DNA from 2 places in the Exiguobacterium sp. s95 genome. Region 2 is predicted to be linked to the other one. Evidence: a T-box and tRNA genes for the amino acid it is inferred to sense, from the RefSeq annotation. Region 2 holds a T-box; the other holds one or more tRNA genes.

Region 1 (3,419 bases), on a different contig from region 2:
ACACTCGTCAACGGTGCGACGGCAACAGTGACGCTTCAAGGAAAAGATTCACGGCTTGATATGACATTCAACTAAGGAGATTTCATATGGCGACACGACATTTTCAATCGCTTGGTGCATATAAGCGAATCTACATCAATCCGGAAACACGCCGGATGACGTTACCTGAACCTTTTTATGATGCACTCGGGCTGACGGATGAAGTAATGGTTGCGCAAGTCGGACAAGTCCTCGTCATGCGCAATCCAGACGAGATGGTCGAGATGGAGACCGAATTATTAGCGCAAATCGTTGAAGAAGGATTTGCGGGGCAAGAGCTCATTCGCGAATTCGCTTACCGGAAGGCGCAGCATGAACAACGGTTGCGCCAGCACATATTACAAGATGATCATCCAGAGTCGTCAGCTCAACTAGAAATCGAACTATAACAACAAGGAGTGAGGACCGGATGCGAACAGGTACAAAAATTGGTTTAGGCGTGATTGGTTCAGGGATGCTTGCAGCAAGCTATTACTTTTACGAAATGGCAATCGCAACGAATCCGAAACCCTTCTTGACGAACAACCGTGATTTAAGTGACGAGATGGTCCGATTGATGCAACCGGGTCAGACATGGATTAAGGAACAACCGTTAGAACTCGTCGCGACGCAAGCACATGATGGATTGACGCTTCGCGCACATTACTTACCGCCACTCGTTCCGTCCGATCGAGTCGTCATTCTCGTACATGGTTACGGTGGTGTCGGAACAGACTTAGCAGGATTCGCCTATCTGTATCATCAAGCGGGTTTTCATGTGTTGATGCCGGACAATCGTGGTCACGGAAAAAGTGATGGAAATTACATCGGTTTCGGGTGGCATGACCGGCAAGACTGTCTGCGCTGGATCGACTATTTAATCGGATGTGTTGGTACGGATTCTTCCATCTTTTTACATGGTGTATCGATGGGGGGCGCGACGGTTTTGATGACGAGTGGAGAAACATTACCTGCTCAAGTCAAAGGCATTATCTCCGACTGTGCTTATACATCAGTCAACGCAGTCCTCGCCTATCAGATGAAACGGATGTATCGTTTGCCGCACTTTCCGTTCCTTGCGATGACGAGTTTATTGACGAAATTAAAGGCTGGTTACTTCTTCAGTGAAGCTTCCGCATTAAAACAAGTCAAAAAGGCGGCGGTACCGATCTTATTCATTCATGGGGATGCAGATACGTTCGTTCCGACATCGATGGTCTATGAACTGTATGATGCTTGCCAAACGAAGAAGGAACTCGTCGTCATTCCGAATGCGGCACATGCAATGGCTTATTTTGAGGCACCCGATCGATACGATGAAGTCGTCGAGGCGTTCGTTCGGCGCGTAATGTCAGCATGACAAATGAAAGTGTATGAAGCGGAAGGAATGGATTGACAAAAATCAGTCCATTTCGTATTCTACAATCATATAAGTCATGTCGTCGTGGCGGAATCGGTAGACGCGCTAGACTCAGAATCTAGTGGTGGCAACACTGTGGAGGTTCAAGTCCTCTCGGCGGCATTTCCATAAGTTGAAGACCTGTTAGTAGGTCACAGACTGTAGACAAACTAGATGGAAGGTCACTTGCATGTGATTTTCTATCTTTTTTTGTTCTCTCTTTCCTTCCTAAGCGTCTTCCTGTGGCAAACATCGCGCCGCTACAGCGAAGCTGCAGGGTCGCTCCTGTTTGCTTTCCACTAGAAAGCGATTAGATCGAAAATCGCGACTTTTTTAGTTTTCTTTCAGATAATTCAGTTTTTTTACCAAAACATGTTTCAAAGGGACCATTATTAAGGAAAATATCCTAATAGAGGGCCGTGCCTTCAAAAGAAGGGGGTAAAAAGTATGAATAAACGTTTTTCTATCTTATTTTTATTGATGGGATGTCTGTTCGTATTAAGTGCGTGTAGCATCGGTTCAAATGATGATTCATCGTCAGAGGACAAAACGTACAAAGTCGGGATCGACGTCACCTATCCACCATTCGAGTACAAGGACGGGGATACGTACAAAGGAATCGATATCGATTTGATTCAAGCGATTGCAGACGACCAAAACTTCAAGATTGAATTTGAAGCGATGGACTTTAGCGGAATCATTCCTGCTCTGCAGGCGGATCAACTCGACATCGCGATTGCCGGGATGAGTATCACACCGGAACGTGAAAAAGTCGTTACCTTCTCTGACCCGTACTTTGAAGCCGGACTGATTCTTGTCGTCAAAGACAACAATGATGACATCAAGTCGGTTGATGATTTAAAAGGGGAACGCGTGGCAGTTAAAAAAGGGACGACGGGGGCAAAGTATGCAACGGATAACGCGGATAAGCTAGGCATTAAAGTTACACAATTCAATGATAGTCCAGCGATGTTCCAGGAAGTCAAAAATGGGAATGCAGCAGCCTTGATTGAAGACTATCCAGTCATCTCGTATGCCAACAAACAACAAAACCTTGGTCTGAAACTCGTGGGAGATCGTTTAAATGGTGATAATTACGGGATTGCCGTCCTTAAAGGGGAAAACGAAGACTTGATGAAAAAAATCAATACAGGTTTAGCGAATTTAAAAGACAGTGGCGAGTACGACGAAATCGTTGATCGTTATTTAAAATAATCACCCGATTGAGTGAATGATGAGGGAGTTGAGCTGCTGATGGAAGTAGCAAAAGCTGCATTTCCGTTTTTCTTAGATGGGTTACAAGTTACCTTATATATCTTTATCATCGCCGTCATCGCAGGATTCTTGATTGGTCTCATCGTTGCCTTGATGCGCTTGTCTCCATTAAAACTTTTAAATGGGATCGCAATCGTTTATATCGATGTGATCCGTGGGACACCGTTCATCGTTCAACTGTTCTTCATTTATTTTGGTTTGAACTCACTCGAATGGTTATCGATGGACCGGATGTACGCGGGGATTTTGACGGTCGCGATCAATGCAGGGGCCTATTTTGCAGAAATCATCCGGGCCGGCATCCAGTCGATTGACAAAGGTCAAACCGAAGCCGCACGATCGCTCGGGATGACGGGCCGTCAAACGATGGTCCAAATCATTTTACCGCAAGCTTTTCGGAGAATGTTGCCGACCATTACGAACCAATCGATCATTAGTTTAAAGGATACTTCGTTGCTCTCGATTATCGGCATCGCCGATTTGACGCAACAAGGACAAGTCCAGCAAGCGACGACGTTTGAACCGTTCATCGTCTGGTCCGTCGTCGGCTTAATGTATTTCGTCATCATCTATCTGCTGTCGATGTTAGCGAAATTCTTGGAACGGAGGTTTACGCTACGATGAGTATCATTCAAGTAGATAACTTAAAAAAGTCATTCGGAAAAAATGAAGTCCTAAAGGATATCTCCGTTGAAGTAGAAGAGAAAGAAGTAGTTTGCGTCATTGG
Region 2 (3,419 bases):
TTATGACTGGGCGTTGCAGAAAAAGATTGTCACAGAGTTGATCCGATACAATCCGTTGACTGAAAATCAGCGGTATGCGCACCACTGGACACAAAAAGAATTTATTCGACATACTACGAGTATCGACTTACGACCATCCGTAGAAGAAATTACACAGACATTTCATAAAAAGACGCGGAGTATGGTTCGGAAATCATTGGCTTCTGACTTAGTTGTCCGACGAGGGACACACGAAGATTTACAATCATTCATTCAGTTGTATTATCAGACGATGGACCGAAAGGATGCCTCGAGCCATTACTACTTTTCTCGAGACTACTTCGAACAGTTATTTCAGCCGACGAGCCTCTGTACGCCGCTCCTCTTGATTGCAGAACTTAACGAGGAAATCATCGGAGGTTACTTCGTTTTACTTGGCCGAGAATTTGCACATGGTCATTTGATTGGCTGTAAGCGGGATGAACATAAGGTCTATCCAAATCAACGGTTAGAATTCGAGGCTATTTTATGTGCGAAAGATGCCGGGTTGGTCGAACAGCATTTAGGTGGCGGGTATAAAGAGCGTGATAGCCTGTTCGAGAGTAAGTGTCGTTATACGGGCTATCGTTTGTTTGAATATCATTTAGGAAAAAATGTTCTACTGCCTGCTCAATATGAACAACTGTGCCAGCTCTATGGAGACGGAGAGTTGGAACATTATTTTCCGGGATATCGTTCGCAACCAACACTGATTTCGAAATAATAAAAACGACAGTCCATCACTGTCGTTTTTTTTGTTAAAATCAAAAAAAGGAGTGAATGGGATGCAAACGAGGGGTTTAATCTTCGATATGGATGGCGTCATTTTAGATAGTGAAATTCGCTACTTTGGGGTACATAAAAAAATGTTTCATCAACTCGGGATTCCACTTGATTTAGTTCAATATGCGACCTTCATGGGTAAGACGGGCGACGAGATGTGGCAGGAATTAATTGAACAACATCGCTTACCGCATCAAACGGATGTGTTACTTGCACAGGAACATGACTTATTTCAACAACACGCCAAGCCGGAAGACTGTGGATTAAAGGAAGGGGTTCATGAGTTGATGAGTATCGCTCGAAGCGAAGGTTACGGGATTGCAATTGCATCATCGAGTTCGCTTGAAAAAATTGAACGCGTCATCGCATTTTATGGGTTGACAGTCGACGCCTACACGAGCGGTTTTGAAGTCCCGCGCTCTAAACCGGACCCTGCTATCTTCGAGCTGACAGCAAAACGGATGGGTCTCGCCCCAGAGTCATGTATCGTCATTGAGGATGCGGCGAACGGCATGATGGGGGCGAAAAAAGCTGGGATGGAAGTCATCGCGTTACTCGACGACCGGATGCCGGGGCAGATGTTACATCACGCGGATCATCAGGCTTCGACACATGCTGCGATTGGAGAAATTTTACGGAAACGTTGACGGTTGATTAAGATTCAGATTAAACTAACTAATAGATAGTCAGATGCAACGAACTGAAGTAGTAGTGGAGACATTCCGTTTAGAGAACTGGTGGGTGGTGCAAACCAGTCGGAACTGTCCATGAACTCGTCAGGGAGCATGATTCGTGAACAACGAGTAGCGAATCCGGTCCTTCACACCGTTATCTGTGAGTCAAGCGGTCTGTCATTGACAGACAACGTGGGTGGTACCGCGGAAGCCAAACCGGTCTTTCGTCCCTATTCTTAGGGGCGGAGGACCGGTTTTTTTAATCAGAGGAGGAAGAATAGATGTCGTATAATCATCGTGAGATTGAACCAAAATGGCAAGCGCACTGGGAACAGGATAACGCGTTCGTAACGACGGAAGACCCAAGTAAGGAAGGCTTTTATGCCCTCGACATGTTTCCTTATCCATCGGGAGCAGGACTGCATGTCGGACACCCGGAAGGATACACGGCAACGGATATCCTCGCACGGATGAAACGGATGCAAGGGTATAACGTCCTTCACCCAATGGGATGGGATGCGTTCGGACTCCCGGCAGAACAGTATGCACTCGATACGGGGAATGACCCGCGTGAGTTCACGGCACAAAATATTGAAACGTTCAAACGTCAGTTGAAAGACCTCGGTTTTTCATATGATTGGGACCGTGAAATCAATACGACGGATCCGAAATACTACAAATGGACACAGTGGATCTTTACACAACTGTACGAAGAAGGACTTGCGTTCGTCGATGAAGTGGCAGTCAACTGGTGCCCGGCACTTGGAACGGTCCTTGCGAATGAAGAAGTCATCGATGGATTGTCTGAACGTGGAAATCATCCCGTCGTCCGTGTCCCGATGCGCCAGTGGGTCCTTAAGATTACGGAATACGCGGACCGTCTCCTCGACGATTTAGATGAACTCGATTGGCCGGAGTCGGTGAAAGAAATGCAGCGGAACTGGATTGGTAAATCGGAAGGTGCGGAAATCGACTTTACGATTGACGGCCACAAAAAACAAGTCACGGTCTTCACGACACGTCCGGATACAGTCTTCGGCGCAACGTACCTCGTCTTAGCACCGGAGCATCCATTCGTCGCGGACATCATGACAGCAGAACATCAGGCAGCAGTCGAACGTTATATCGCGTCTGTTCAGACGAAATCGGATCTTGAACGGACGGATCTTGCAAAAGAGAAGACAGGTGTCTTCACGGGTGCGTTCGCCGTCAACCCGATTTCTGGCGAACGTCTTCCGATCTGGATTGCCGACTATGTTCTTGCGACGTATGGAACAGGTGCCATCATGGCCGTTCCGGCACATGACGAACGCGATCATGAGTTTGCGAAACAGTTTGACCTTCCAATCATCGAAGTCGTAAAAGGCGGAAATGTCGACGAAGCAGCGTATACGGGAGAAGGGGAGCATGTCAATTCACAAATGCTCGACGGTCTCTCGAAGGCGGACGCAATCGAAACCATCATCGCGGAACTCGAAACGAACCAAGTCGGACGGAAGAAAATTACGTATCGTCTGCGTGACTGGCTCTTTAGCCGTCAACGCTATTGGGGCGAGCCGATTCCAGTCGTCCATATGGAAGATGGAACGATGAAGACGTTGGATAAAGAAGAGTTGCCGCTTGAACTTCCGATGATTCCTGAAATCAAACCGTCGGGAACAGGAGAGTCGCCGCTTGCTCTTGCAGAAGAGTGGCTCGACTATACGGATCCTGTGACAGGGATGAAAGGACGCCGCGAAACGAACACGATGCCACAATGGGGCGGTAGCTGCTGGTACTACCTTCGTTTCATCGATCCGCATAATGAAGAGGCGCTCGCGGATCCGGAGAAATTAAAATACTGGCTTCCGGTCGATATTTATATCGGCGGGGCAGAACATGCGGTCCTTCACTTACTGTACGCGCGTTTCTGGCACAAAGTGTTATACGACATCGGCGTCGTTC

What was found. The T-box of region 2 lies ahead of leuS (leucine--tRNA ligase). A T-box ahead of a tRNA ligase gene usually reads a tRNA of that ligase, here a tRNA-Leu.
Region 1: it encodes a tRNA-Leu, which carries the amino acid that the T-box ahead of leuS (leucine--tRNA ligase) is inferred to sense. The anticodon was not compared.

What each region holds. Positions count from the first base shown of each region.
Region 1 is NZ_JACSMM010000001.1:561,097-564,515, reverse strand. It holds gene KNP99_RS03195 (S66 family peptidase) at 1-75, shown strand, start outside; gene KNP99_RS03190 (hypothetical protein) at 87-428, shown strand; gene KNP99_RS03185 (alpha/beta hydrolase) at 449-1,378, shown strand; tRNA gene KNP99_RS03180 (tRNA-Leu) at 1,457-1,540, shown strand; gene KNP99_RS03175 (transporter substrate-binding domain-containing protein) at 1,865-2,632, shown strand; gene KNP99_RS03170 (amino acid ABC transporter permease) at 2,672-3,316, shown strand; gene KNP99_RS03165 (amino acid ABC transporter ATP-binding protein) at 3,313-3,419, shown strand, end outside.
Region 2 is NZ_JACSMM010000002.1:245,267-248,685, forward strand. It holds gene KNP99_RS05925 (peptidoglycan bridge formation glycyltransferase FemA/FemB family protein) at 1-742, shown strand, start outside; gene KNP99_RS05930 (HAD family hydrolase) at 804-1,448, shown strand; T-box leader at 1,488-1,710, shown strand; gene leuS (leucine--tRNA ligase) at 1,757-3,419, shown strand, end outside.